3 regions of the Cytobacillus sp. FSL W8-0315 genome follow, and region 3 is predicted to be linked to each of the others. Evidence: riboswitches for the same ligand, from Rfam matches in the RefSeq annotation. Region 3 holds a riboswitch; each other region holds the start of a gene.
The links. A riboswitch is a leader RNA that binds a small molecule or an ion and turns the genes downstream of it on or off. The one in region 3 is predicted to bind thiamine pyrophosphate.

Region 1 (10,438 bases), 3.2 Mb from region 3:
AGTGATGAATCATGTTTCCAAAAAATAAAACGGCTTTTTCCAGCTTGGCTGTACTGGTGTTTGGCGTGCTCCTTTTTTACATTGGCACAGATGGCTTTCAGGCTTTCACTGCTGAAAAAGCCAGGGTTAATCAGTTAATGGATGAAAAGCCTCAGTTCCCGGATGTAACACTTGAAGATAATAACGGGAGGACCTATTCTTTCACAGAATTTGAAGGGAAGTATGTGTTTATTACCTTTTTATATACTTCATGCGGTACTGTTTGTCCTGAACTGGAGGTTAATATGTCTGAAGTATATAAACGGATTCCAGAAGAGTATATTGGCCATGATATTCAATTCCTGAGCATTAGTTTTGATCCAAAGCGGGATACTCCGGAAACATTGGATACTTACCGCAAGGCTTTTGGCAGTGACGGGGAAACGTGGAGAATGGCGAGGATACCGAAACAGCAGGAGCTTAAATCTTTGCTTGATCGATTTGGTGTCATAGTCATTCCTGATGAATACGGAAATTTTGCCCATAACTCTGCCTTTTATCTGGTGAATCCAAAAGGACACTTAGTTGAAGTCATGGATTACACCTTAATAGAAGCAGCGGCTGAAAGGGTGACGGAGATTCTCGAGAGCGGAGGGAAAGAATGATGAAGTCATCAGTTTACGGATTACTCCTGCTTCTTGGATTGATGCTCCCGCCTGCAGCTGATTTTCTGGAGTCCATCATGATTACCCATATGCATATGCAAATGCCTTTACTGGTGATCTCTGGCATATTCATGGCAAAGTTCTTTCAGAATCGCTTCACGGGATTTTTCTCAAAATGGAATGAAAACGGAGTGCCGGGTATATTGCTGTTTTCAATCATTATGGTGTATTGGTCTCTGCCAAGGACAATGGATGAAGCATTGACGCTTACGAGTGTAGAAGTCTTTAAATTTATCTCCCTTCCATTTTTGGCCGGTGTGCCATTGCGGGACAGCTGGCCAAAGCTAAGTTCATTTTGGAAGCATGCTCTCATTATTTTCTTTACTATCTTATTTTTAGCTCTGGGATGGCTATATATCTGGTCCCCTGTACAGCTTTGCAATAACTATTTGGTCATCGAGCAGATTACGCTGGGCTGGGGCTTTATTTCAACCGCGTTTGCAATGGTTGTATACTTGATTTATAGCTATGTTATGGATTTTTCAAAATATGAGTAAAAGAATGACTGCTGCCGTTCTTGGGAGCAGTTTTTACATTTATCAGCTTGTTTATCAGCTTCAATAAAATAGAATAATGGCAGGAAATCATAAATATATATGAGAAGGAGTGAGTAATTGGGGAGGGGATGACATGGCGGATCCAATAGTCGTTAGATCGCTGGATGAGATTAAATTTTGGTCCAGGATTATGAAAGAACATGCACTATTTTTAAGTTTGGGGTTTACCTATGAACAGAAACAATTAATTGCCGAAGCACAGCAATTTATCGCTCTATTTGAAAGAATCGAGGAAAAGCTGGCCAGATTTACAATCAACTCAGAACTTAGACAGGTTCAAGCATTTAATAACGAGGTTTATCAAGCAGCTGCTGCCATCTGGAGCTATAAGAGGAAAGTGCTGGGGCTGACATTAAGATGCGAAATCCGTTCAAATAATTTTCCTTTATTAATTGACCATATCAGCAGAGAAGCTGCATACTTTGCAAATCGATTAAAAGACCTCAACTCAGGGATACTCGCACCAAAACCGGAAGCCATTATAGAAGAAAATGTCTTCTTTCTAAGGATCATGGCTGACCATGCTAAGTTTATTGGCCATTTACTAGATCCTTCGGAAAGAAAGCTGGTAGAACAGGCAAGAGAGTTTAGCCATGATTTTGACCAATTGGTCTTTCAAGCTGTTGATCTTGACTCTATGCAGCCTGAATCAGAAACGAAACCAATACTTAGCCATTTTTTAAATGAGAATAAAATATCAGTTGCTTCGTTAAGGGACTTTAAGAAAACAGCCAGAGAATTAATAGAGGCATGCCGGATCAAAAGCAATATTCATCCTCTTCTGGCTGACCATACGTTTAGAGAAGCTGAGAGATTTTTGGAAATTATCGATTTGTTTGAGGCGAGTCTTAAGAAGGCATAGTTTTGCTTGGAAGATGGGCTGTTTCTTTCATGCTGTACAAATTCTGTTTCTTCTTTATGCACATTAAGATGATTCAAATCAAGCCAGCCTTTTATGGGGCTGGCTTAAATTTTCACTAGTACAACTTAATTGCACTTTGCTTATTTATTTAATAAAAGACAAAAAGATTGCTCTAGACCCACCCGAATTCCGCTTGGTAATATAATCAAGGGTAAAGTAGGAGGCTGGGGCATGGAAGAGGAAAAGTATCATAACCTTAAGTTAGGCGAGCGTGCTGCTTTTATTAGTATTGCAGCTTATATATGTCTTTCTGTACTAAAATTAACAATTGGATATGTGAGTGACTCTGCTGCTTTGAAAGCGGATGGATTGAATAATACAACAGATATAATTGCTTCAATTGCAGTGCTTATAGGGCTGAGGATTTCTCAGCGTCCGCCGGATAAAAATCATGGGTATGGCCATTGGAAGAGTGAAACCATTGCTTCCATGGTAGCATCCTTCATTATGGCTGCAGTAGGTCTTCAAGTTCTGCTTAATGCTGTTTCATCCATGTTTGATGGGGTTAATGAATCTCCTGATATAATTGCGGCATATACGGGAGTTTTTTCTGGAGCTGCAATGTACTTTGTATACCGATATAATAAAAAATTAGCTATTAAAATTAACAGCAAGGCCGTAATGGCAGCGGCAAAGGACAATATTTCAGACGCATGGGTGAGTATAGGCACTGCCGTCGGAATTTTTGGTTCGCAGCTGAACATGCCTTGGCTTGATCCATTAACAGCCATAGTTGTCGGGTTTTTAATATGCAAAACGGCTTGGGATATTTTTGTACAAGCCTCCCATGAGCTTTCTGATGGATTTGATGAAAAAAAGATTAAGCATTATCAGGATGTCATCAAAAATGTAGACGGGGTAAAAGGCATTAAAGATATTAAAGGCAGAAGCTATGGAAACAATGAAGTGATCGATGTGGTCATTTTGGTTAATTCCAAGCTTGATATTAAGGAAGCCCATGATATTGCGACACATGTGGAGAAAGTGATGATGAGGGATTATGGGGTTTATGATGTTCACGTCCATGTGGAACCGAATTAATAAAGAAATGCGTCTCTTAATGAGGCGCATTTCTTTTTCTAGCTGAACATTTTATCCAATTCCCGTAAATGATCATAGGAATTTACCAGTTGTTCAGGTACTATTTTTCTTCCATAATCCCATGAGTTTTTTTCTATTTCAGACATGAGCTGTTCTTTTTCGTCATCTTCTCCGTACAGTAGCGTTCTTATGTCATGTTTGTTTTTCTTGAAGTCCAGATAATACCCGATTTCATGGAATAGCATTAATTTAACCAGGTTCTCATCTGTTTCTTTAATTTTAAAATTAATTTTTGCAATGTAGCCGTTCACTTTCAGGTAGTTAAATTTAATTGTATTCGTTGAGACATTGTAGCTCATGGGTGCAGTAAGTGTATTGCAGAACTCATAGTTAATATCCAATTGGAACCCATCCAAGGTGTTTTTTATAATCTTTTCGATATCCCATATGTAAAGCACGTTTTCTGTTGAGCTCCTTTCTATTAATAGTTTAAGTTGATTATACAGACATTCATGAAAATCGTGATATGTTTTTCTGAAAAATAGGAACAAGCTACCATGATCTATATTGTTAGAACATATTACCGAGCTGGCTGCTGCAGGCATTTTTCAATATGTTAAGCTAAATGATAGATTTTCAATATTAGATTAAGAGCTTAACTTTATAGAAATCATGCCGGTTTGCAACGACTTTAGATAGGGGGATAGTGATGAATCGTTCATTTTACGCTCTTCTAGTAAGCCAGACAGCAACGAATCTTGGGTTTGCCCTGTACACGATGGCTGTTGTGCTGCATTTGTATAATGAAACAGGGAGCACAGCACTTTCTGCAGCCGTCACATTGATTAGTGTAATATCGAGAATGATCAGTAATATACTGCTTCCATCCATTTCGGATAGATTTCAGCCAGTAAATCTATTGAAGTTTTCCCAGATAAGCCAGATCGTTCTGATTGCTGGATTAATGATATTATTCTTGCAGCAAATGAAGGATTTTATGTTAATGGCTATTTTCTTAGTGTTGGCCCTTATATCCTTTTTCAATGGCTTTTTCTCGCCTATTAAAATGTCCATGGTAAAAGCTGTTGTTCCTAAAAAGCAAAGAGTCAAAGCGAATAGCCTGCTCTCAAGTGTTGACCAGACTTTCTTGTTTGCAGGGTGGACCTTTGGCGGTATCCTGTTAGCTTTCCTTGGCAAACAATCCACATTGATCATTACGATCATTCTGCTTGTTATTTCTATTCTAAGCTTGTTTTTGATAAAAAAAAGCGAATCACCTGCTGTGAACTCAAACTTCCGGATGCTGTCCAGTCTAACGGCTGGCTGGAAAATACTCCTCCAGGATAAAGGGCTTCGAGTCCTGATCATAATGGATTTAATAGAAGCTTGGGCAGGAACGATTTGGATTGGTGCAGTTACGTTAACCTATGTGGAGGATGCCCTTGGAAAGGGGGAGTCTTGGTGGGGTTATATCAACGGAGGATATTACTTAGGCACTATTGCTGGAGGAATCCTCATTTATCGGCTTTCTTATTTACTGCAAGGCCGTTTGATTATTTTTATGCTGATTGGATCCAGTGCTTTCGGGATTCTTACCTTGGGGTATGGTTTTATTTCGAATCCTTTCTTAGCGCTGCTATTTGTAATATTGATGGGACCTGCCTATCAGCTGCGGGATCTTGCGCAAACCACTATGTATCAAAATAGTGCAGATGAAACAATGCTCACGAAAATTCTTGCTGCTAAATCTGTCTTAAACGAATTGATTTTCGTTTTCTCCATTTTGGGCATAGGGGTCTTAACTGATCTAATCGGTGTTCGGCTTATTTACATTTTATCAGGAATATTATTAATCATTTCGTCCATTTTTGGTTTTATTCAGCTGAAGCTTCAAGGTAAAGGTAATGCATTAGAAGCGGAGGGCTAAAGGCAATGGGGAGCTGCCGGCAATAGCCATTTTTTGAAACTTTGCTGTTTGTGATCCGTAAATATAGGTAATCGACCAATTCCTCGCGGGGTGAAAATTTGGAAAATAAAAAACAAACGGTTGTTTCCATTTCAATGATGAAATTGCAGGTTTATTTATTCATAGCAACGATTGCGCTGGTATTTGGGGTGCTCTTTTTACATGCCGTAATATATGGCGGAGGAGAAATGTCTTTTGATCTTATAGGTATGCTATTATTTTTAGCTGGTATGGCCGTTATCGTTATCTTGCATGAAGCCATCCATTTGGCAGGTTTCCGCTATATTGGCGGTGTCCCATGGAGCGAAATGTCCTGGGGAGTCAATTTGAAATTGGGTGTGGCCTATGCTCATGCTAAACAGCCAGTGACGGTTCAGCAAATGAAAAAGGTTTTAATGCTGCCATTCATTCCGACTGGCTTATTGCCCCTTGTTCTTGGAATTGTACTGAATATGCCTGGATTATCGATATTAGGGGCGATATTGACAGTTGGATGTTTTGGAGACCTTGTTTTGTATAAAAAGCTCTTAAAATTTCCAAATGATGCTCTTGTCATTGACCATCCGACTAAACCGCAATTTACGGTTTATGAATAGGCTTCAATTCATATGTTTAAGAACTTTTATGTTTTTTGTCCCACACAATAAATAGCTGGGTGAAAAAGAAAGCAACCAGGGCCGCCAGTGATGATATTAGAAGGTTTCTCATTGAATCCAGTCCATAAAGCTGGATCCCTATCAATTTGGATGTATTTGTACACAATCTCCAGTTTTCAAAAACAATGGCTGTCTTATGAAAAAATGGAAAAAAGACGCCGAACAGCATGAGAAAATAAATATACTTTTTCATTATCCTATTCCTTTCTTTCTGATCCTAATAGAAGGATATGATGTCGATCCTGCTGTTAGTATTAAATGAACAAGAAAAAAGGACAGTCCCCGAGCTGTCCTTTTTCAGTCTATTCTTTTTATGCGTCCCTCAATCGCGGAGCTGAATGGCTGTGCTGAATTCTGTATATAGTCCACTAGTGCATCTATATCACTTGGTCCGGTCACTCTGTTCGTCCCTTTTCGGAATACTGTAAAATTGTCTCCGCCATCAGCGAGATAGGTATTTACAGTGACCGAATAGATCTTGTCCGAATCCAATTTTGTTCCGTCAGGAAGATAAATATCTTTTACTTTTTCACCGGAAGGCTGGCTGTCATACCAGGAATAAGAGAAGCCGGAAATCTGAAGAATTCTTGTTGAATTTGGCTGCCATTGCTGATTAAGGACATCACGAATTTGGCTGCCTGTTAGGTTCATTTTGACAAGGTGATTGCTGAAGGGGAGGACGACATATAAGTTTCCCCATGTAACTCTGCCGGCGTCAATGTTTGCCCGGATTCCTCCCGGATTGATGAAAGCGAAATCTGTGTTCATCACTGCCCGCTGGGAATCGGCAATAAGATTGCCCAGGGCTGATTCACCGCTTCTGTTTTGTTCGGCTGTGATTGGAATGGCAGCAGTGCCAATATATCTGTTCACCGAGGGTTCAACTTTTCTTTCATAGCTCTCGATCATCCTGGTTATGTCGCTTGCGGGCTGGATATTCTCTTGAAAAACATTCACAATTTCAGCGTGTTTGCGGACAATATCCTTTGTCTGGGGATCTATTTCTATATCTACATCAGAAAAGGCAGTGCCATATGAGTAGGCCTGCACAAGAAGCTTTCCATCTACCACACTGTTCAGATAGGCATGACTATGGCCTCCGAAAATAATGTCCACTTCGTCATCCGCCTGATGGGCCAACTCTATTAACGGGCCTCTTGCATGCTCACCATTTGGTTCTGATTTTCCAGGAACATGCGCTAGTACCACAATGGCTCTTACTCCTTGTTTTTTAAGTTCTCGGGCATACTTGTTGATGGCTTCAGCTTCATCGGTGAAGATCAGATCTTTCACACTGTTTGGCGCGGTAATAGCCGATGTTTCTTTCGTGATGACTCCGATAAATCCAATTGGGATCCCGCTAACGTTTACTATTTTATATGGAGGAAGAAAGGGCTTGCCTGACTTTTGACTGATGACATTGGCTGCAATCCATGGGAAATGGGAACCGGAATAAACTTTTGCCGCTGAAGGGCTGCTGCCACTTAGCAGGCGAAGCAGTTCATCAGATCCTCGATCAAATTCATGATTACCGATAGTTCCGATATCAAACCCCATCTTATTCAAAAATTCAATAGTCGGTTCATCCCGCAGAAGAGCGGATACTGGCGGGCTAGCTCCAATCATGTCGCCAGCATGCAGCAAAAGGGTGTTTTTATTTTCAGAAGCACGCTGCCGCAAATAGGCAGCGAGGTAATCAGCGCGTCCTGCCGGTCTGCCGTTAACCTGCCGAGTGACATTCAGCTGCCCATGGAAATCATTAATGCCCAGCAATTGAATTTGCTTGTATGGTGCTTCTGTACGTTCTTCAACATGGCCGTGATATTCTTCCGAAAGACCCTGCTGATCCCCTTGTTCTTTTTCAGCGGGCTGTCCGCTGAATAGAGGCATTCCCAGGAAGCTAAATAAAATAAGGGTGAAAAGTACTCTCATCATTCATCCTCCAGTATTTGTGGCAGGGATAGTATTTGCAGATATCAGGGATTTAATCGGATGGTGGGCTATTAAGGATCAGAAAAGTTTGGCCTCCTGCTAAAAGGGTAAGGTCTTAAAGAAACATAATACTGCAAAAGGAGATGACAATACATGAATTATAAGAAGCTATGGCTATCAGTTCCATTGAGTGCAGGATTATTGTTGGCAGGATGCGGAACGGATGAACAAGATCCGCCGCCGGAAACGGAAGATGTGGAATTGGAAGATAATCAGATGGAAGAAAACAATAATGAAGATAATGAAATGCAGGATCCTGGCACATCAGAAGAATCTGATATGGAGGAGCCCGGCATGAATGAAGAATCACCACAGGATGAAGAGAGTATGGATGAAAGTGATATGGATATGAATGATGAGGAGTCTGACGGGAACTAACCCGCATAATTCACGGAAAACGTCTGCCACTGACAGGCGTTTTTGATATTCATTCAGAAGTAAAAAAATTGAATTAAGGAAAACGGGGTAAGGAGCAGAATAAAGGCAAAATTTTTCATCTGACAGAATTCTGAAATAATTCCTTTCATTTGTTTCCGCAATTCTGTATACTAAAATTGAATTTAATAGCAATAACTAGGGGTGCCCAATAGCTTGGGCTGAGAAAGAAACGCGCTAAAGTTTCTTGACTCTTTGGACCTGATCTGGATCATACCAGCGTGGGGAAGTTAGAATGTGCAAAAGTTTCTTTGTGCAAAGACATCTTCGGTTAGCCGGTCCATCTTTATGTGGACCGGCTTTTTTACATATCTGGCACTTCCTTGGTTCCAGGTCTCGTCCTTATATTTTTATAAGGGAGAGATGATCAATGACGGCAAGTTCATTAAATCAAAAGAGCATTTCCATTATGTCGTGCTTTACTGGCAGCAAAAAAGTCTATGTGGAGGGATCCAGGCCTGATATAAAGGTTCCAATGCGTGAGATAGAGTTAAGTCCTACTTCCGGAACTTTTGGAGAGGAAATCAATGAGCCGGTTCGAGTATATGATACGAGCGGACCTTATACGGATCCTCAATATACGGCAGATCTAAAAAAAGGGCTTCCTGCTCTGAGAAGCCGGTGGATTCATGAACGCGGGGATGTTGAAGAGTATGATGGGCGGAAAATAAAGCCCGAGGATAATGGGTACCGCGATGAACATGATCCGCGTGCTAATCATAAAGTTTTTCCTGGCTTATCCCGCAAGCCATTGAGAGCAAAAAAAGGAAAGAATGTTACCCAGCTTCACTATGCAAAAAAGGGGATCATTACTCCTGAGATGGAGTATATAGCCATTCGGGAAAATATGGATCCGGAATTTGTGCGGTCTGAAGTAGCAAGAGGGCGGGCAATCATTCCTTCCAATATCAATCATCCTGAGACAGAGCCGATGATCATCGGAAGGAATTTCCACGTAAAAATTAATGCGAACATTGGAAATTCTGCTGTTTCATCCTCTATTGAGGAAGAGGTAGAAAAAATGACCTGGGCTACTCGATGGGGAGCAGACACGATCATGGATCTATCTACAGGCAAAAATATTCATACCACACGTGAATGGATTATCAGGAACTCTGCCGTTCCGGTCGGCACCGTGCCAATTTATCAGGCACTTGAAAAAGTTAATGGCATTGCCGAGGATCTTACGTGGGAAGTTTACAGAGATACCTTAATCGAACAAGCTGAGCAGGGGGTTGACTACTTTACCATTCATGCAGGTGTCCTTTTGAGGTATGTTCCGCTGTCGGCAAAACGCTTAACCGGAATTGTATCGAGGGGCGGATCCATTATGGCCCAATGGTGTTTGCATCATCATAAAGAAAACTTTTTATATACACATTTTGAAGAAATCTGCGAGATCATGAAAGCCTATGATGTGGCCTTCTCACTCGGGGATGGGCTGCGCCCGGGATCGATTGCAGATGCCAATGACGAGGCTCAATTTGCAGAGCTCGAGACACTTGGGGAGTTGACGAAAATTGCATGGGAACACGATGTACAGGTAATGGTGGAGGGACCTGGCCATGTTCCAATGCATTTAATTAAAGAGAATATGGATAAACAATTGGAGATCTGCAAGGAAGCGCCATTTTATACACTTGGGCCCCTAACAACAGATATAGCTCCAGGATATGACCACATTACCTCTGCAATCGGGGCTGCCATGATAGGCTGGTATGGTACGGCAATGCTTTGCTATGTTACTCCTAAAGAACATTTGGGTTTGCCAAATAGAGATGATGTACGCGAGGGTGTCATTACTTATAAAATTGCAGCGCATGCTGCAGATCTGGCAAAGGGCCACCCGGGAGCACAAAAAAGAGATGATGCCCTGTCAAAAGCCCGGTTTGAATTCCGCTGGAGGGATCAATTCAATCTGTCGCTTGATCCTGAACGCGCATTGGAATACCATGATGAGACATTGCCGGCTGAAGGGGCTAAAACAGCTCACTTCTGTTCCATGTGCGGGCCAAAATTCTGCAGCATGAGAATTTCGCAGGATATCCGGAATTATGCAAAAGAGAATAAGCTTGACACGGACGAAGCGATACAGAAGGGCTTGGAAGAAAAAGCTGAGGAATTTAAAAAAACCGGGGGAAGTATTTATCAGTAAAAATAGTATT
Region 2 (10,438 bases), 3.1 Mb from region 3:
AGCTTCTTAATTTTATGATGATTGCCATCATTCTCATGAGATGGATGCACAGGCACCCAAATATATTTATCACCCTGATATTCAACATTATGTAAATGGACCACTCTTACAAACTCGGACCATTTTTCTATATAATTTATGGCCTTCTCGCCTGCGGCCAATATATAATCCCCAATATCGACACAGAGGCTGAGTCCGTATTTCTTCCATGTCTCTACAGGAAAGCGGTCAAGATAATGAATCCCTGCTGGCGATTGCTGGAATCCCAATTTAGGTTCACACACAATCATAATCCCATACTTACTCTGAAAAAAACTGAGTTTCTTGAGTCCCTCCTCAATGATCTCTGCTGGATTCCCATTGGTTTCCTTTTTAAAGTAAGGAAAGTGCACCAATATGTATTCAGCTCCAAGCCGGGACATTCTTTCCACTTCCGTCTCAAACTGGATCCAGGCTTCCTTCGGATTTATACGGATCTTTTCCAGCAGATCGTATTTGCTTTGTCCCCGGAAAAGAGGCGAATGAAAACCAAAGCTTTTGTTTGTTTTACCCAGCATTTCAATAAAACAGCGGAAAGATTCTTCATCTTGAAATTCGCCTATCTCAATATGCGGCAAATGACGTTTAAAAAGTTCAGGAAACAGCTTGCTGTCTGACAAAATGACGCTTCCCGATATCCCTATATGATGAGCCATGATATCCCCTCTCTTATGTATTCTTATAGCAATCTTATCATACCTCATGTAACTTATTGGAAAATAGTGCCGTCTAATCATTAAAATACATGAGGAGACTTTTATGATAAAAAGAGTGTTTGGTTCCATTATCGCAGTACTGTTATTATTCATTCTTTTTTTCCGAAGCGGAATCATTCTGGATTCCATCGGCATTCATTTTGAAAATCCTTTGGCTAAGAAAATGGAAGTGCCTGCTGCTTATTCAAAGGCCGATTCTAATCAAAACGGCATTGCCGATCCGCTTGATATGGTCCTGACAGCCAGAAAAGAAGTGGAACAGCGCACGCCATATAAAAGTGCCTACTATGCGGGAGGATATCCGCCCGATGGTGAAGGTGTCTGTACAGATGTGGTTTGGAGGGGTTTCCAGGGGGCTGATGTAACCATAAAGGATCTTATTGATCAGGATATCGCCGAGAATACGGACTTGTATTCAAGAGTGAAGGGCAATCCTGATCCAAACATTGATTTCAGGAGGGTGCCAAACCAGAATGTCTTTTTCAGCCGCTTCGCAAAGTCATTAACAACAGAACTGATTCCAGGAGATATTAAGAACCTTCAGCAATGGCAGCCGGGTGACATTGTGGTTTTCCTTTCTCCTAAATTCGACCATGTTGCCATCATATCTGACAAACGGACGAAAGATGGCATTCCATATGTCATACATAACTCCACACCATTTGCAGCAGAAGTAAAACTCTCTTCTTTTAAGACTCCTATTACCGCTCATTACAGATGGGATTTTGAAAAAACGCCTGCACTGCCATAAAGCAGATGCAGGCGTTTTTCTTATTAAATACGAAAGTATAAAATTTTGAACTTCGATAACTGTCTAGCGCAAGCAGCCTCCCCCCTTGAGGTCACAAGCTTGTCTAGCTCCGGCTCCTAGGAACCCGGGGCCATAAGGAACCGTCTTATCCCTGAGGCCCGCAGGACAAGGAAGGCTTCGTCAGCATAATCATCGCACGACCAAAAGCGGCAGATTATGGGAGGATGTGGGTCATGCAGACGTTGCCACAGGACAAGGAAAGCTACGGCAGCGATACATCGCACGACCGAAAGCGGTAGCTTTTGGGAGGACGTTGCGCTCTTAGCCTGCGTTCCTTTTTGAGCGAGGCGCTTGCGCTTTTCTTATCTTACTGCTGAAGGATTGCCTGCCGGCCACTCTTCGCAGGTGTAAGCCATCTCCCAGAAGCCAAGCTCCAGCTGGCAGCTTTTTCGGAAAGCATCCTTCATTCGCTGCCTTTCTTCCGGTGATGCCGCATCAGCAAGCTCATCCAAACGGTTTCTCATATTCATGGTCACAGCTTCGACCCTTAAATTTGCGTAAAAAGAGATCCATGGATAAAACGGATGGTTCTCATCTGGCTCATATTGCTTCATGAGTTCAAGCCCAATCTCCCAATAAGTCCATGGACAAGGCAATAATGCAGCAAGGATTTCACCCATGCCGCCTGTGTGGGCATGATACATCATATGCTTAACATAATGATCAGCTGTTGGAGGGAGCGGATAGCCCTGCAATGCCTCGTAATCCACGCCAATCTGCTGGCAGAAATTATGGTGGGGATGTACTTCGCTGTTCAATACAAATTCTATTTGCTGATTAAAATATGCAATATCCTTACGCTCTGCTGACTTTGAAATGGCAATCCCATAAATATGCATGAACGCATTCAGATACTCAAAGTCCGCTTTAATGTAATGGGCCAGTGCCTCTTTCGGCACGTCCCCTCTCCCGATACCCTGGACAAATGGGTGCTCAAATATCAGCTGAAACAAATCTTCATTTTCCTTGCGCAGAATCTCTGAAAAAGTCATAAAAATAGCCTCCTTATTAATTACAGAAGCTGCCGGGGAAAAAGCATGAGGATATAAAACGAGGTCCTCACTGCTTCCCTGCGCTGGCATTATCCAGATCAGGTTCCAAGGGACAAAGGAAAAGCTCCTTATCTCAGCCGTAGCGCCCCTAGCAGTTTTCTAACATTTTAATTGTTTTTTACCGATTTTCTAACTTGACGTTTTTCTCTCATAAATTTGGGATTTCGCTTATAACTCTTGAAAATCGCTCATTAAGTCAGATTTCTTTACTATGCTGCTTACTCATCCAGCTTCGCCAGCTCAAAATCATCATATATTCTGAACCAGATTCTTCTCTTTAACCTTTGCCAAAACCATCCAGCCTATGGCCGCACCGGCAATGCTGCTGACCAGGAATGGCGGCACAAAGAAGAATGCCCCAGCTGCGCTTCCCATGAGAACCTTTGCAAAAGGGACTGCAAACAATGCACCGATTATGCCGGTACCTACCACTTCTCCTACAGCAGCCCATATTTTCCGGCCGAACTTCAAATAAAGCACACCTGCCAAAAACGCTCCGATCATGCCGCCTGGAAACGCAAGCAGCGTCCCGAATCCAAGCAAATTACGAAGCAGGCCAATCATAAATGCCACAGCTGCTGCAGGCAGGGGGCCAAGCGTCACCGCTGCCAATACATTCACCGCATGCTGCACCGGATAGGCCTTGGCTATGCCTGCCGGAAACCAGAGCAAATGGGATCCCAGTGTCCCAATTGCTACAAATAAAGCCATCGTAGTTAACAATCGGGTTCTGTTCATCTAAACCTCCTTTCTAAAGGGCCGCCTGATTGCTTATCAGGATGGGAAGTATGTATACAAAAAAGCCAGATTCCCTTAAGGACCTGGCTTGGTTTAAGTATATGAATTGACATATAGTCAAATCCTACTTCCCTCCGCTGGCATTAACCAGATCAGGTCCATAAGAGTCAGAAAGCTATAACGCGCTTTCCTCTCAGCCCGCACATTCGGGGCACCCCTAGTAGCTGCATAGATATTTAGTTTGATAAGCTATCTCAAGCTTAACAAATTATTCCGGCACTGTCATCAATCTTTTTGCTTATATACTTTTCTTGGTGCAATCAATGTATTAAGCGCTCTTCGATTTCTGCTGAGAAACTATCGAAGTAGCTTCAGACTTGCCATTTCCTTTAGACTCCCGACTCCTGCCAGAGAAAGTGACACTTTTGTTTCTTCAATAAAGTTGGCAAGTACTTTTTCAACTCCATTCTGCCCGCCAATGGCCAAACCGTACACATACGGCCTTCCCAGGCAAACTGCGTCGGCTCCTAATGCCAGTGCTTTGACCACATCGGAACCGCGGCGAATGCCGCTGTCAAACAATACTGGAATTCTTCCTTTGACTTCCTTCACAACCGGTCCAAGCGCATCAATCGCCGCAATCACTCCATCAAGCTGCCTGCCGCCATGATTGGAGACTATGATTCCGTCTATCCCTTTTTCAACGGCCAGCCTGGCATCTTCGGGATGGAGAATACCCTTTAATAGAATCGGCAGATTTGTTTTCTCTTTTAACCTAGCAATATGCTCCCAGCTCAAGGTTGGATGATGGATATTATCAAGGATTCCCTGAACTACATCACCGTCATGGAGAGTGGCCATAAAGACCGGGTCACTCTCATAGTTTGCTTTTCCATAGCCAAGCTTTAACGGTGAAAAATTGTTTCTTAGATCAGCTTCCCTCCACCCCATCATCACCGTATCTACTGTTAACACAATTGCTTCATAGCCTGATTCCTCCGCCCGGCGCACCATACTGAACGCAGCATCTTCATAATTGGACCAATATAATTGGAACCATTTTGGACTCGTGCCTGTTGCATTTGCGATTTCTTCAATGGAATAACTGGATACCGTGCTCTGGATAAAAGGAATTCCAAACGAAGCTGCCGCCCGGGCAGATGCAAGCTCTCCCTCACTGTGTTCAAGACGCTGCATTCCTATAGGTGCAAGGAATACTGGATAAGGATACGTTTTTCCAAATAAATTCACACTTATATCCGGCACTGATACATCTCTAAGCATCCTCGGTACAATTGAGTATTTTGCAAAGGATTCGATATTCTTTTTCAGCGTTTCTTCTCCCCCGGCTCCTGATTGGACATAGCCAAATCCGCCAGCTCCCATCACTTTCTCTGCTTCTTCTTCCAGTTCCTTAAATGAAATAGGAAAGTTTTCTGCGAAACTAATATTCTCTACTTTTGCCATATTCCAGCCCTGCCTTTTTTGAATTTATTGAAAATAATAACACTTTTTCAGATTTTATGAAACCATCTAATAAAATCATAAATTCGCAGTTACAGCCTTTCCTATACAAATTAGCCGCAATAAGCAGGGATTTCACAAAAAATCATGAATAAACATTTTAACCTTAATGAAATTGGAGTGTACAAAATGTTAATCAAACAGCCTTTTGATGAATTTCTGAAATTCCATTACGAAAGAGTCAGTGAAAGCAATATGAAAGTGACTTTGCCAATTCAGCCGCTCTTTATTAACAGCGCGGGGCTGGTTCATGGAGGCGTCATTTCCACTCTTGCGGATGTAGCGATGGGGAATATTTTCGAGCCGGATGAAAACCAGATGCAATCCGTGGTGACAGCTGATTTAAAGGTCACTTTCCTAAAGGGGGCGACAGGTGAATTTCTTATCGCCAATGCTCACCTTGTGAAGAGGGGGCGCACCCTCAACCACACAGACTGCCTGATTTATAACGACCAGGATCAGCTGGTCGCCAAAGCATCGGGAATCTTCGCATCTATCTAAAGTGATTAATCCTATCGTTGCCTGAATAGTTTCGCTGACAGCGATAGGAGGAACCATTAAAGGTTAAAGACAGTCCTAATAGTTTCTATCCTTCTTCTTTTTATACAAGTGGGATACACTGTAAAATACCCCTATCACAACCGAAACGACTAATAAAAGCTGTGAGCCAGATAAAGATAAGGCATTGGCCAATGAAAGCGAGTAAGCCAGCAGCAAGGAAGTTAACATTTTGGAAATAGACGCAATTCCCAGGAACTTTTTAAATGAAACACCACCCATTCCTGCTCCAACACAAATGATCTCATCCGGCAATATCGGAATAACAAACATCAGCATTAGTATGGTGTTTTCATTTTTCTCCATGTATTTTTGGTATTTGATCAGATGCCGCTCTTTTATAAACCGGGATACAAGCTTTAATCCTCCTATCCTTGCAGTCAAGAACATAACAATAATCCCCGAAAGTGTACCTGTAAATCCAAGAAAGGCAGCGGCTGCGGGACCGAATACGGCACTTCCGGCAGGCAGTGTTACGGCTTCAGGAAGCGGCAACAGAATAGGCTGTAAAAAGCAAACCAGGAAAAAGATGAGCTTGCCCTCCGCTTCATATTCCCTCAGCATTCTCTCGAGCCCATAGGCATCAGTCAAAACAAGTATTTTTGTTAAATAAAAGGTCATAAAAACTATTAACAGCAGACAGAACATATAAATAAGTGCCAGTCTGCTGTATTTCAATCGGGATAACTTGCCTGCAGCAAAAAAGTAAAAATCCATCACTAATATGGCAGCCATGCCTGCAATAATACCCCATTTATAAGCCGGCAAAAGTGTCGGCATATAATTAAACAATATATACAATGCTAATAAAATGATAAGTCCATGAAAACTAACTTCAATTTTTCCATTCATACATTTTCCCCTTCTTGCTTTTCTTAACTATAGTTTAGAAGAGAATACAAAGAGGATTAAGCTCCCTTAGCATTAAAATAAGCTAAGGCCAGAGACTTAAATATTAAAAAAGCAGGACTTATCCTGCTTTTTTAATACTCTATCTCATCATAATCCTTAGGCTGCGGAACCGGCTGATCCCCTTTATACTTTCCAAACTCATTGACAAGTTCCCTCTCTTCTTTTGGGCCTTGTGTCTGTTTCTTATTTTGCTCATCTTTTCCAGACAACTCATTTGCTCCTTCCTTATGGTTCTTTAAATTAATATGTACTCATTACTTTCATTTCACGCATAATTAGCAGGATTTTTCCTGCACTCTGTAAAATAGGTAAAAAACTCGATATAAAAGGAGGGTCCAAATGTTTATTTCACATATTGCTACTGTTGAGATACCAGTTTCAAACTTGGAGCGGTCAGTAGCATTTTATGTAGAGGTTCTTGGTGTTAAAGTTGAATTCAAAGGTGAGAAAAATGCTATGCTAAGCTTTCAAGCAAAGGGTGTTCCAACAATCTTCCTTGTAGAAACCGAAGACAGAAAGTCATTATCTTTTTCCAATTCCCATAATGGTGTCGAACACAGCATCATTGATTTCTATACACAATCCTTAGAAGAGTTCCATCATTGGCTGCAGGTGAAAAACATTGAAGTTGGTCCGCTTAATATTAATGAGGAACATGGCTTTGGAGGATTTGGCTTTAAGGATCCGGATGGCAATCTGCTTAGCGCATGCAACGTGCTGCATAAAGGCCAATAAAGAAAAAAAGCCTCAAGCCTCAATTTACAAACCAGGCTGGTAAAAGGGAAAAAGGTTGAAAAACTGCGAATTCAGATGATTAATAAGAAGGAGATTCCCATGGTAAGATTAGAACCTTTTACAGAAAAAGATTTCGATTTGCTCATCAGCTGGATCAGTACACCGGAATTAATGGTTCAGTGGAGCGGTGCCCATTTCAAATTCCCCCTTAATCATGAGCAGCTTGCTAAGTATATAAGCTCTGCAAATCTGGAAACCAGCTCGGAATATATCTGCAAAGTTTTGGCAAACGATGAAATCGTCGGTCATATTTCCCTTGGCAGAGTTGACCGTGTCAACGAAACTGCGAGGATTGGCAAGGTTTTCATCAGCCCCACAGCACGGGGGAAAGGGTATGCTTCAGAAATGATTCATCAAATCCTGAACTTTGCCTTCCAAGAGCTGAAATTAAATAGAATCAGCCTTGGGGTTTTTGATTTTAATTTGCCTGCTATTAAGATTTACGAGCAGGCAGGGTTCCAAAAAGAGGGACTTCTTAGGCAGACCAATAAAGTTAGAAATAAATATTGGAACTTGATAGAAATGAGCATCCTGAAAGCTGAATGGCAGGCCAGACCCGGGCTCATGGGTATTCAATCAAACATTTGATTGAATGATCCTCTACATAAAAAACAGGGCGGTATACTCCGCCCTGTTTGATTTAGCTTGCTTTTTCTTCAGCCGGCACTTCCTGTTTTTCCTTGGAAAGAAACCATCCAGCTAATGCTATTCCAATTAAGACTACATAGAAAGTAGTTTTCCATTCGGTCGATTTGGCAAATCCTTCAGGCAGGATCGCCAGCGCCGGATGGGACATTGTATAGACAGCCAGTTTGACACCAACCCAGCCGACAATACCAAATGCTGCAACCTCAAGTCCAGGTCTCCTGTGAAGCAGATCGACAAAGAGGTTTGCAGCAAAACGCATAATGATCAATCCGATCATACCCCCGGCAAAGATGACAAAGAACTTTCCGCCGTCAAGTCCGCCTATATGGCCAAGTCCTGAATCCGGAAGGGCCACGGCCAGAGCGACCGCTGCCAGAATGGAATCTACAGCGAATGCAATATCAGCCAGCTCAACCTTAAATACTGTCAGCCAAAAACCAGATTGTTTCTTTTCTTTCGTTACTCCTGCTTCTTCCTCGCCTTTTTTTACAAGGAATTTTCTTAATATATGATTAGCAGCGATAAACAGAAGGTATAGCGCTCCAATGGCTTGAACCTGCCATACATCTACTAGATATGAAATCGCAAATAACGATCCAAAGCGGAAAACAAACGCTCCAGCTAACCCGTAAAATAAAGCCTTCTTCCTCTGCTCCTCCGGAAGATGCTTAACCATAATCGCCAGCACCAGCGCGTTATCAGCAGCCAATAAACCCTCCAGCGCCACAAGCAGCAGCAATACCCATCCATACTCAAGTATTAGTGATAATTCCATCTAAACACCCTCCCTTATTTCACCTTTGTATATTTTTCGTCTACACGTTTTTCAATTTTAGCCAGCAATTCTTGATCTCTCAGCAGCTCTTCTTTGTTTTTCTTAATTAATTCTGCAAATGATACTCTAGCTTTTTTCATCTTGGTCTCCTTTCCTTCTATTTTTTAAGTATTGAAAGCTTCGCACTGTTTCCCTGCAGTTATGTCGATTGAGGATTTCCATTGCCAAGCTATATCAGGCAATAAAAAAACCTCTACCAGCAAGCGGTAAAGGTTTAAAAAAACAAAAAGACCTTTACCCGAAACAGGCAAAGGTCTTGCTAACAACGTTAAGGTTGCCAACAAAGCCGGGAGCTCTAAACTCCGAAATGACGACTCTGCTGTAAAAGCTACTCCCCTTTAGGAGAAACTATTCAACTATACGTTAATCATATTCTATTTTTCTTAAGGTGTCAACCCTTATGCAAATCGGTAATAAATCAGAATGAATGTCGCAAGGACGAAAATAAAGTTCAGGAAAACAAACACAAATTGATCTGCCCTGGTTTTATGAAGCTTAATAGGCGGGTTATAAAAAGACACCCCTTCAATGATGAAGATAATCAGGACAATATGGATCATAAAATGGCCGATTACTTCTGTCATTCCAAACAGCATCGTGGTTGTAATAAAAATAACCGTAACCACAAAGCCAACTACCCGGTTAAGGATCCCTACCACTAGAAGGTAACCGACAACAAACTCAATGAATGCAGCCATAACAACGAATGCAGCCGGGGCAAAGCCGAATGTGGGAACTCCGTGATTGGCTACAATATCAAGAGACATGCTTGGATATACCCATTTTTCAACAGCCACCCAGCATAAAGATAAACCTGTGCCTAAATAAAGGAATGGAAATCCAACCTGCTCAAGCTTTGTGCTGCCGACCAGCAAGACTCCAATAATGGCAACATAATATCCATAATCAAGCATATGGAAAATGCCATTCCAAAGGGTAACGTACACAAATAGCCCCAATAAAATAACGGCTCCGGCCTTTGTAGAGATGTGATGCGGAATAAGCAGAAAGCCAATTGCTGCCCAAGTTAGAATCATTGCAATCGTATTGGTTAAATAAAATTCAGGCGCAAATAATGTTCCATTCGTCACCTGTATTATTAATGCCGCGGCTGTACCATACTTAAGGATATACCTGCTATATTTGCGGAATCCTGAGAGCCAGTCATCCAGCTTTTTAACTTTGTCCCATTGCGCTGTCCTTGGGATAATCAATGTCAGCATCGCAAGGACAATCGCAGCTGTCAGTGCCAGTCCCAAAAATAAAGGTGATAATATATTTTCAATCGTTTCCTTTTGAGGTGTCACATTTGTGAACCATTTCACATGTGCGCTCGCAAAAAAAGGCGTCATAACCAATCCTGCTATTAATAAAAACTGGAATATTTTTTTCATGATGATCGTGCCTCCCTGATGGCATTTTAGGTAAACAATATAAGTACAGTATTAATATATAATACTTTTCATTCCAGTGGATGAATCAAAAATGAACAATATGTGAAATATTTCACATATTGTTCGCAATAAAAATACAGGCTAATTCGCTTGCCTGTATTTTTATTTCCTACTTTTCTTTTTTCAAGGCTGAAAGTACCGGCTTTTGCTCTTCCTTCTTTTCCTCATCTGATACCAAATCCTTTGCCGCACTTTTAAACTCCGTTAAGGTCCGCCCAAATGCCCGCCCGATTTCAGGAAGCTTGGATGGCCCAAATATGATCAACGCAATGACAAGAACGAGAATTAAGCCTGGAATGCCAATGTTGGAAATCATCTTCTCACCGTCCCGTTAATGTAATACCTTTTCTCGCTTT
Region 3 (10,438 bases):
TTGCTCTCGATTTCAGACTTGTCATCGCCTATTTCTATATTATGAATAGAAAAGGTTTGCTCTTCTGGGGCTTCTAAAACCGGCTTTTCGGCTTTATCCTCTGGTGTATGATTTTTATCGCCGGTATATTGCCTGATTGTAAGAAGGAATTCATCTGCCCAGTTTTGTGCCTCTTCCATCACACCGTTTATTATAGCCAGCACTTCTTCACTGTCTTTAAAAAGCTGAATATCAGATTTTATGTTATCAATTACAGTTCCTGAACTAGATTCATCTGCCAATTTCCCTTCAGGCTGTGAAAAGGCGAAACCGATAAATAACAGGATAAAAATAAATAAAAACTTCCTCAATAAATCTCCTCCCATATACCTTTCAACCCCTATCAAAGGTATGCCCATTCATTATAAGATTTAAAAATGCGGAATTGCAAAATATTGATGCCTTCCTTATTTTTCTACCCTGTTTACCATATTCTCTAACTCTTTTGGCTGCGTGATTAGATATTTTCCGTTTTTAAAAGGATAGTTTGGGTAACATAATTATAAAAATGAACAGATGCATAGCTGCTGCAAAGGGGGAAGCATGTTGAAATTAACACCGGAACAAAGAATTGAACTCCATGGTTTTAATAATTTGACGAAATCACTAAGCTTTAATATGTATGATGTCTGTTATACAAAGACGAGGGAAGAGCGTGAAGCCTATATAGATTATATTGATGAGCAATACAGTGCGGAGCGGCTTACAAAAATATTAAAAAATGTTTCCGACATCATTGGTGCCCATGTCTTAAATGTGGCACAGCAGGATTATGTCCCACAAGGTGCAAGTGTGACCGTCCTGGTATCTGAAGGACCGGTAGTGGAAGTCCCGGATGAATCCTATGATGAATCTCCTGGCCCGCTGCCTGATAATGTAGTCATGCAGCTGGATAAAAGCCATATTACCGTCCATACCTATCCTGAATATCATCCGGACGAAGGAATCAGCACATTCAGGGCCGATATTGATGTATCCACATGCGGTGAAATCTCCCCGCTAAAAGCCCTTAATTACCTCATCCATTCCTTTGATACGGACATCATGACAATCGACTACAGAGTCAGGGGATTTACACGGGACACGGACGGAAGAAAACTTTATATCGACCATGAAATCAGTTCAATCCAAAATTATATTCCTGAAGAAGTAAAAGAAGATTTTGATATGATCGATGTGAATATTTATCAGGCACATACCTTTCACACAAAGTGTAAAATAAGGGATTTTGACTTAGATAATTATTTATTCGGATACACGAAGGAAAAGCTTGATCCTAAGGAAGCTGAAGAGATCACTGAGCGGCTTACAACGGAGATGGACGAAATTTTTTACGGGAAAAATATTAACCCCGGATCTTTATCAGAGTGATCCTGAAGGCTCTCAGTTAATCGGCCTCTATTAAACCAAAACCAAATAGTACCAGATGGCGGGGAACATTAAAAGAACCAGGAGAAGTTTATATTCTCCTGGTTCTTTTAATAAATGTACATACATTAACGGCACAAACTTAAAAATAATTACATAATCTATTTCCAGAACTCCCACCATTTTTTCTCGGGTTCCTGTGCTGCAGCCGCGCTTCGGAAGGAGACGATCATATCCTGAAAAATCTCTTCCCGCTGCTTTACTTCATGCCAGTATTGTTCCCGTTCTTTATTAATGGTATCGATATAAATTTCTCTGTCTGTGTTTAACGTTTCTATCAGCGAGCTGATTTCGGTGCTGGTCACCTCAGCTGAAGATGAAATGTAATGAATCATGGTTTTGAACTCTTCAGAAGACGCTTCCGAGGATTCTGCCAGCTTGTTTGTCAAATGGTGAATTTGATCAGAAGTACGCTTCGTACTTTTCGCCACCCTTTTTGAAAGGGTTCCGAACGCTTCGGAAGTATTCTCAGAAGACTGCTCAATCCTTGCGCCAAGTGATTCAATTTCCGCTTTGGTTTTTTCTCCTGATTTATAGATCGAATCCGACAGGCTTTTAACAGTATGCAATGATCCTTTGCTAATTTCTTTCTTCACTTCGTCTAAAACTTCCTTTCGAACACCGCTGCGAATTTCATTTCTGACATCTGCAATTAAACTGTCCCTGAAACCATCCATCAATGCCATGAACTGTTCGGCGTCCATGACAGCCTGTTGCTCTGTATGTAATGATCTTTCCTGATTGACTGCCGCCAAGGATGTTTCATTTGCTTCAATACCAGTTTCAGAAGCAAAGTCCATATGTTTTTGCATTAATTCGCGGATCATATCCTTGCTTAAATTTTTATCGCGCATCTGCTTTACCTTTTCAAGCAATGCGATTTCATGGTCTGTATAAAAGCGGGCTCCCTGTTTTGAACGGGGAATAAGCAGAAGTCCGCTTAAATCCTTTTCCCATTGCCTTAATGTTCCAGGAGGCACATTCAGCATTTTCGAAACCTCTTTGATTGTATAAGCTTTCATATATTGCGTATCCATATTACTCAGCCCTTTCATAAAAAATAGATTCTGAAACATTCGGATGCCAGTTCCGAAACAACTTCTAACTAACTATTCAGCATGATATCCCGTGTTTTCCTGCCGCTTGACAAAAGCTATCAAAAGAAGACGATATTCATCAGAAAAAAGCAAAAAGGAGCCATTCTGACAAAAAACATGAAGAATTTGACAGCCAGCAAGTTATTTGTCATATACGGACGTGTATGTCACAATGAAAGCTGTGTTTAGCAAACTAGAATATTGAAAAACTGCAAGTGTTTAAAGGGAGTAGGTAAAGTGGCTAATAGAATTATTGCTTTGTCTGTTGCTACAGGGGTTGGTTTGACGCTGACCTTTGGAAGCATAAAGATGGGTAGCAGTGAACCTTCAAAAAAAATGAAATACACTATAGTGCATTTCCGCATGCGGAGGCAAACCATGTACCGATTGTGAAGCAGGAAATTCAGAAAAAATCCGTTCTCCTGAATGTGCCATTGTACAATCAAATGGATAGTCCCCGTCTGTATAATGGATGTGAGATTACTAGTTTAGCAATGATTATAAATTATGAAGGCATTCAAGTATCTAAAAATAAATTAGCACAGGAAATTAACCGGGTGCCGCTTAGATATAGCGGAGGTGAATACGGGAATCCAAATGAAGGCTTTGTCGGCAACATGGAGGATGGACCAGGATTAGGCGTTTATCAGGGGCCAATTTTCGAACTGGCGAAAAAGTATTTTCCTGAACGTGCTGAGAATCTGACTGGCAAGCCCTTTAAAGTGCTGCTCGAAAAAATTGCAGAAGGTTCGCCGGTCTGGATTATAACAACTGCAAGCCTATCACCCGCAGCATCCTTCGAAACCTGGAATACACCGGGCGGACCAGTTGATGTGACATTCCAGATGCATAGTGTTGCAATTACCGGATATGACGAGGAATATATCTATATTAACGACCCGTATGGCACAAAAAATAAAAAGGTGCCCAAACAGCAGTTTATTGAAGCCTGGGAGCTGATGGGTTCACAGGCCATTGTCATTAACTAGAATAATAGCAAAAGAAGGGGCTGCCGCTTGCAGTCCCTTCTTTTTAGCTTGAGGATGCTAATTTCTTAAACTTTACAAAGATCCATTTTAAAAATGGAGGTACTACAAAGAATATAAAAAACAGCCGAAATAGTTGATAGCCTGTTACTATGGCTAAGTCTGCGCCGGTTTCATGGGCGATTATGGCCATTTGGTCCATGCCTCCGGGTGCAAGACTCAAAAAGCTGGTGGCAGGGGAAAGGTGAAAAAAGTGCATAATCATAAAACTAAGCAGCACCGAACCCGTAATGAGAAGCAGGCCGCTTAAGGCAGCCAGTGAAATGGTTTTAAATTTATTTGCCAGCTTTTCAGGCTTCATCATCATGCCGATGTGAGCCCCGATTAATAGCTGTGATAAATCCAAAACAAGTGGCGGGAGTTCGGGTCCGTTTATACCGGAAATGACAAGGGCCGCTGTTCCCATAATCGGAACAAGAAGGTACGGGGTAGGGAGCTTCAGGCGTTTGCTTAGGATAATGCCGGTAAAAGAAACGAAGACAAAGAGTAAAATACCAGGGAATAAATCACCCCATAAAGGTTCTGCAGCTTCAAAACCGGGACCGACAGAGACATTCAGCCAAGGTCCGAATACTAGGATAGGGACGATGAAGATAATCATGGTCAGCCGTGCGACCTGCATAAAGGTAACAACCGTGATATCGATTCCTTTGACTTCCTCTGCCAGAAGAATCATTTGGGACAGACCTCCGGGAATACTGCCGATCAAAACTGTGGGATAGTCGATGCCCATTAATTTCGCAATAAGAAGTGCAGATATGGCGCTAAAGAGAACCATGCAAACGGTAATGAGCAAAATAAAAGGGAGCTTCTGCAGGATAAGCAGGACCGCTTCCTGTGTAAAAGAAAGGCCGATGCTGTATCCGACGATGATAATCCCGGCATCGCGAAATCCTGCTGGCCAATAAAACGGAATCCTGCTGAGCCGGCTCCCAATCATAACGGCAGTCAATGCACCAAGCAAAAAGGCGACCGGAATATGCAATAAAGAAAATAATACTGCACCAAATACAGCAGATAGTAAGGTGATCAATAAATTCTTATTCACAAAACAACCTTCTTTTTATTTAGTATACCTAAAGATATTTATACCATATAAAAACAATGAATGAATTACAAGTTTTATATAATCAAATGTTTTCATACAATTTATTAAAGAGAAGATCATTTTAGAGAAGGGGGACTAACCATGCCGGAAAAATTAAGCCATTTTGTTTTCATCTTATCGTTTATATGTCTCGGGTTATTTTTGATGCTGGGTTTTTCGCCTCTGTATGATATTTATCTGAATAAAATAGGCCATCGTCCATTTACGCTCCTCCTGCTCCTGACAGTCCTTGTCTTCTTCGTGAGTGTTTTTGTCTTAAAGAAAGTCCAAAACTGGCAGGCGGGCTTTCATGTATTATTTTCCATTATCCTCACCCTGTTTCTTTCATCCGTATTAGCCATCATCGTATTCTTTGGAGGCCTATTTAGGTAAATGTAAAGAGCCTGCACCATCAGAGGTACAAGCTCAGCCAATTTATTGGATTGGCATCCAGTTTACTTTCCATATTCCTTCACTGTTTTTGCTTAGGCCGAAGCCAAACCCATCCTCTTCAGATATGGAAATATAAGCTGAAGAGTCATCGATAATGACTTCTTCTAAACGGGCGTTCTTCACTCGATGCAATAATGTCTGTTTTTCTGGGATAGATGAAGACTCGTTTATAGCATCAAGGTAATGATTCAGGGAAGGAAACGGTTTTCCGATATCCTGATCATGGTTAAACAATGCATATTGAGTATAATAATCCTCAATTTCCTCTGCAAACAGATAGAGCTGGAATACTTCTGCCGGGCTTAAACCTCTTAAGATTTCATCCGTTCCTCTTAAAGAAAATTCTTTAAACACATGGTTTAATGGCTCCCGAAGGACCAGTTCCATATTATTATTTAGGGCCAGCTGAAATGGAACAGCTTCCACTTGAGGATCTTTTGGAGTTGCCACCTCTAAGACTTCAGCCTGATGAACAGAGCCTTCCCCAGCGCGATATCCACCTATAATTAAAGAAGCATTCTCTTCTGTAATTGGTTCGGTTACACCGAACACCTTTTTTAGCTTCTCCTGATCCGTCTCATTAAAAGTTATTTTTATGTTCTTGCCATCCATGAGCGGCAGTACTTTTAAGGAATCATGATCAGGCAGAAAGTATACAATTTCTTCCTGGAAATCCAGAGTGCCTGTGACCTCTGCCTTCCCAGTAAAAGCTGCAGAAAGGTGCCCGTATGAGTCCTTCTCGAAATTATTCAATTTCCAGTTGTTTAGCATAGCGCCATCTGCAAGGCCGGGATAAAAACCTTTATCTGCAATGGCGGTCTCCTGTCCATTTTGCTTGTTCAATACATCTGTCTGAATCCCGGCAATCCCGCCTATCAGTATGACAAACCCGGCAGCGGCAGCTGCAGAAAGAAGTTTTGGAACATAGTCTTTTTTTCTGGTTCTAACAGCAAAAGTGCCGATCCGGTTTCTAACTCTCTGTTTTTCCTCTTCTGTGAAAACAGATTCTTTCGTCCATGCAGCCTTCAATACTTTCTTCACTTCCTGATTCAGTTCAGCCATGCTGTTCACCTCTTTCTGAAGCAGATAGTATCTTCTTCACTTTTTCCTGTCCTCTGTACAGCCTTGTTTTAACAGTAGAAATAGGGATATTAAGGGTCTCACTTATTTCTGCCAGACTGAGATCCTGGTAATAATGGAGAAGGAAGACTTCCCGGTATTTTACTGTGAGGGATTCAATCGTTTTCAGCAATTCTTGATGTTCATCCCGTTCAAGAAATGATGCTTCCGGATCTTTTTCTCTAGCCTTTTTCAGGAAAAAAACCTTTTCATTCATGACCATATTGCGGTAATGCCAGCTTTTAAGATAGTCTTTGCTTTTATTAATAGCAATTGTGAAAATCCATGTTTTAAAAGAAGATCTTTGCTGGAAACTTTCCAGCTTTTCATAAACAGTAATAAAGGTATCCTGTGTTAAATCACTGGCCGCATTCCAATCATTCACATAGCTGTATATCAATCTTTTCAAAACGGTACCATACTCATCCATGATCATTTCAAGAACGAGAGCACGGTCTACTTGATCAGCAATTGACCGCTTTACATACTCATCAGAGCTCACATGACTGCCTCCTTGCTAAAATGCCAGCTGCCTATTCCGGCTGCCTTTTGTTTGACTGACAGTTAGACGACAGATGCAAGAAAATCGCTTCAACTTTTTGGCATTTATTAAGCTTATTCAAAAAAAGCGGAGACCATTTAGGAGGCTCCTATATAAATAAATCTACATCAATGCATAGGTTAAGAACAGTAGGAGCAAAAATAATATGGGAGGCATTCATCAACACCTCATTTATTGAGTAATTCCAGCCTTTACATTTAGATTGGGAATAATAATCCCTATATTGAAAAAATGATTCTGCCCAAGTGCTTTGTTTTTGATGGGAGGATTGTTTATTTATATAATGGCTATATTGTGCAAGAAAGAAGGGAGATTATTATGTCACAATCAAATATTGCTCCACAGATCAAATTAATCGCTCTTGATATGGATGGAACCTTGTTGAATTCCAGAGGGGAAATTCCTGATGAAAACCGTAAGGCCATACGAGAGGCAAAGGAAAAAGGAATTGAAGTTATTTTGAGCACTGGAAGATCCAGGCTTACGGCAGGCGACCATTCCGATTCTTTGGAATTGAACTCCTACTTGATCACAGTCAACGGCAGTGAAATATTTGGCCCTGATGGTGAATCAATCTCAAGGACTCCAGTTGATTCAAAAATAATGGAGTGGATGTGGAACCTATCCCAGTCACATAAGACTAATTTCTGGGCAACAAGCTGCGAACGGGTTTGGACGAATGAAATGCCTGAAAATATTCATGACCATGAATGGCTTAAATTTGGATTTGATATATCAGATGATGAAATCAGGGAACTCATTCATAAAGAGCTTCAAACAAAAGGGGATCTGGAGATTACAAATTCCAGCTTAACTAATATTGAGGTAAATGCTCTTGGAATCAATAAAGCTAAAGGTATCCAGAAGGTAACAGAGCTTCTTGGCATTTCGATGGAAAATGTAATGGCGATGGGTGACAGCTTAAATGATATTGCCATGATCGAGGAATCAGGCTGGGGTGTAGCAATGGGAAATGCGCAGGATATTGTGAAAGAAACAGCGAATGCTATTACGGGAACTAATGATGAAGCTGGTGTTGCACAGGCAATCCGAAAGTGGGCTCTTTAAAGAATAAAAACCGGCAATCATGCCGGTTTTTGGTTATTTCGAAGGATTTTTGGCAGTTAGAATCGTTTCTTCTAATTCTACCTCTACATTACCTTTAATCGCCCTGGAAATCATACAGGATGCTTCAGCTTTTTGCGCCAGCTTGCGCGCAAGTGAATGATCCTTTTCAGTCGCATCCGCCTGTAACAAAATAACAGGGCGATGAATAATTTTCTTGTATGTAATCACACCTTTAGTTACATCTACAATACCGGTTGATTCCATCGTAAGGTTTTCTTTCTCGAGTTTACTTCGTTCCATCATAGCTGCCAGGGTAATAATATAACAAGTTGCCGCTGCCCCCAGCAGCATTTCATCCGGATTTGTTCCGATTCCGGGTCCTTCCATTTCTGGCGGAATGGAAACCTTTGTTTTAAGCCCGCCTGTTTCAATTTCTCCAACATCATTCCGAAGTCCTGGCCAATATGCTTTTAATTGGAATTGGTGTTCAGCCATTCTTTAATTCCTCCAAGTTATGTATTTCTATTTACACCTTAAAGAGGAACAGGCAGAATTGCAAGACTTTACAGATTTAACGTTTCAGGCTAAGATGAAAACAGCCAACTTAATAGTTTTACTGCTAGGGGTGCCCGATGCGCGGGCTGAGAAAGAAACCGGACTGTTTTTTACCCTTCGGACCTGATCTGGATCATACCAGCGTAGGAAAGTAGTAATTGCGGGGAACGACTAATTCTCTTAGATTATTCAGCCAGGTCCAATTGCGGATCTGGTTTTTATTTTGTTCTCTAAAACAGATGAATTGGCTATCAATAAGGAGGATTTTCTATGAATCTTAACGATCAGATTGTCATTATTACAGGCAGCAGCAGAGGGCTGGGCAAAGAAACCGCAAAAGCATTCGCGAGAGAAGGAGCGAAAGTTGTCATTAACTATTTCCATAGCGAGGAAAAAGCCCATGCTCTGCAGAAGGAAATTGGCGAAAAAGCCATTGCCATTCGTGCTGATATTCGGGACAGTGTTCAAGTGAACTCCATGTTTCAAGAGACGAAGGAACACTTTGGAGCTCCCATTACAACTATAGTCAATAATGCACTGGTAAACTTTCAATTTGACCCTATTTCGAAAAAAGATGCAGAAACAATTAAATGGGACGATTACAAAAGCCAGCTGGAAGGTGCAATTCTGGGAGCATTGAACACAGTTCAGGCAGGTCTTGAAGATATGAAAAAACTGGAGTTTGGCAGGGTAATCTCGGTCGGCACCAATCTATTCCAGCATCCAGTTGTACCCTATCATGACTATACGACCAGCAAAGCTGCTTTATTAGGCTTCACCAGAAATATGGCGAATGAGCTGGGCCAATATGGAATTACGGCAAATATGGTATCGGGAGGTTTGTTAAAAACGACAGATGCCAGTGCTTCGACCTCTAAGGAAGTCTTTAAAATTATCGAAAACTCGACTGCATTAAGAAAAGTCACAGATCCTCAAGAAGTGGCTGATGCGATAGTCTTCTTCGCTTCTCCATGGGCAAGGGCAGTTACTGGACAAAATCTGGTTGTAGATGGCGGATTAGTTATGAATTAAAGGAGGATATTAGATGAACATTCAGGAGTTTAGCAGTCTATTGGAAAAAGTAAGAGTGTCAAACCCTCTTGTACATAACATTACAAATGTGGTGGTAACAAACTTTACTGCAAATGGCCTGCTGGCAATTGGGGCATCACCAGTAATGGCATATGCACATGAAGAGGCAGCTGAAATGGCTAAAATAGCTGGTGCATTGGTTCTCAATATGGGAACACTGACAGAAAAAGAAGTAAAAAGTATGCTCATAGCGGGTAAATCAGCAAATCAGCATGGGGTTCCAGTCATTTTCGACCCGGTTGGTGTCGGCGCCACGGCTTATCGCACAGATACAGCTAAAAGAATATTAGAAGAGTTAGATATTACCATCATAAGAGGGAATGCTGCAGAAATTGCCAACGCGGCAGGACAGAAATGGAGTATAAAGGGCGTAGATGCAATTGAAGCAGCAGGTAACACTTCAGAGCTTGCTAAGTCGGCAGCAAAAGAACTTGGTGCAGTAACCGTTATTACAGGAAAACAGGATATCGTTTCAGATGGAAAATCCACTTTTGCCATTAACAATGGCCATCCTCTTCTAACGAAAGTAACGGGTGCCGGATGTCTTCTTACTTCAATAATAGGAGCTTTCGCTGCTATTGAAAAGGATCCTGTAAAAGCGGCAGTAACTTCATTGGTCGTTTATGGCTCTGCAGCCGAAATCGCAGCAGAAAAATCGGATGGCAAAGGACCAGGCACTTTCCAAATAGAGTTTTTGAATAGCTTATATAACATTTCAGCTGCAGATGTTGAATCATATGGCTCTTTTGAAAAACGACCAGTTAGGAGGCAATATAAATGAAAGTGAACAAAGCTTTAACCATAGCGGGTTCTGATAGCGGCGGCGGCGCGGGCATTCAAGCTGACTTAAAAACATTTCAGGAACTCGGTGTTTTCGGCATGTCTGCTTTAA

Region 1: another riboswitch for thiamine pyrophosphate. It lies ahead of thiC (phosphomethylpyrimidine synthase ThiC); the one in region 3 lies ahead of MKY20_RS17275 (3-oxoacyl-ACP reductase).
Region 2: another riboswitch for thiamine pyrophosphate. It lies ahead of tenA (thiaminase II); the one in region 3 lies ahead of MKY20_RS17275 (3-oxoacyl-ACP reductase).

What each region holds. Positions count from the first base shown of each region.
Region 1 covers NZ_JBBOOC010000001.1:226,511-236,948, reverse strand. Annotated here, with positions in the region: gene MKY20_RS01385 (SCO family protein) at 12-644, shown strand; gene MKY20_RS01380 (hypothetical protein) at 641-1,201, shown strand; gene MKY20_RS01375 (DUF2935 domain-containing protein) at 1,335-2,123, shown strand; gene MKY20_RS01370 (cation diffusion facilitator family transporter) at 2,355-3,224, shown strand; gene MKY20_RS01365 (hypothetical protein) at 3,263-3,682, opposite strand; gene MKY20_RS01360 (MFS transporter) at 3,934-5,151, shown strand; gene MKY20_RS01355 (DUF3267 domain-containing protein) at 5,250-5,786, shown strand; gene MKY20_RS01350 (hypothetical protein) at 5,803-6,039, opposite strand; gene MKY20_RS01345 (bifunctional metallophosphatase/5'-nucleotidase) at 6,144-7,778, opposite strand; gene MKY20_RS01340 (hypothetical protein) at 7,932-8,216, shown strand; TPP riboswitch at 8,404-8,518, shown strand; gene thiC (phosphomethylpyrimidine synthase ThiC) at 8,644-10,428, shown strand.
Region 2 covers NZ_JBBOOC010000001.1:289,346-299,783, forward strand. Annotated here, with positions in the region: gene MKY20_RS01710 (TIM barrel protein) at 1-695, opposite strand, end outside; gene MKY20_RS01715 (DUF1287 domain-containing protein) at 799-1,506, shown strand; gene tenA (thiaminase II) at 1,869-2,558, opposite strand; TPP riboswitch at 2,617-2,718, opposite strand; gene thiW (energy coupling factor transporter S component ThiW) at 2,868-3,356, opposite strand; TPP riboswitch at 3,469-3,585, opposite strand; gene MKY20_RS01730 (alpha-hydroxy-acid oxidizing protein) at 3,714-4,823, opposite strand; gene MKY20_RS01735 (PaaI family thioesterase) at 5,010-5,381, shown strand; gene MKY20_RS01740 (TVP38/TMEM64 family protein) at 5,457-6,290, opposite strand; gene MKY20_RS01745 (hypothetical protein) at 6,422-6,559, opposite strand; gene MKY20_RS01750 (VOC family protein) at 6,690-7,085, shown strand; gene MKY20_RS01755 (GNAT family N-acetyltransferase) at 7,185-7,733, shown strand; gene MKY20_RS01760 (TerC family protein) at 7,786-8,568, opposite strand; gene MKY20_RS01765 (FbpB family small basic protein) at 8,583-8,708, opposite strand; gene MKY20_RS01770 (hypothetical protein) at 9,027-10,022, opposite strand; gene MKY20_RS01775 (twin-arginine translocase TatA/TatE family subunit) at 10,192-10,398, opposite strand; gene MKY20_RS01780 (alkaline phosphatase D family protein) at 10,414-10,438, opposite strand, start outside.
Region 3 covers NZ_JBBOOC010000001.1:3,378,248-3,388,685, forward strand. Annotated here, with positions in the region: gene MKY20_RS17225 (CAP domain-containing protein) at 1-350, opposite strand, end outside; gene speD (adenosylmethionine decarboxylase) at 586-1,410, shown strand; gene MKY20_RS17235 (MerR family transcriptional regulator) at 1,569-2,504, opposite strand; gene MKY20_RS17240 (C39 family peptidase) at 2,954-3,553, shown strand; gene MKY20_RS17245 (AbrB family transcriptional regulator) at 3,597-4,658, opposite strand; gene MKY20_RS17250 (hypothetical protein) at 4,800-5,090, shown strand; gene MKY20_RS17255 (hypothetical protein) at 5,133-6,212, opposite strand; gene MKY20_RS17260 (sigma-70 family RNA polymerase sigma factor) at 6,205-6,771, opposite strand; gene MKY20_RS17265 (Cof-type HAD-IIB family hydrolase) at 7,150-7,899, shown strand; gene MKY20_RS17270 (OsmC family protein) at 7,933-8,394, opposite strand; TPP riboswitch at 8,511-8,621, shown strand; gene MKY20_RS17275 (3-oxoacyl-ACP reductase) at 8,725-9,486, shown strand; gene thiM (hydroxyethylthiazole kinase) at 9,500-10,327, shown strand; gene thiD (bifunctional hydroxymethylpyrimidine kinase/phosphomethylpyrimidine kinase) at 10,324-10,438, shown strand, end outside.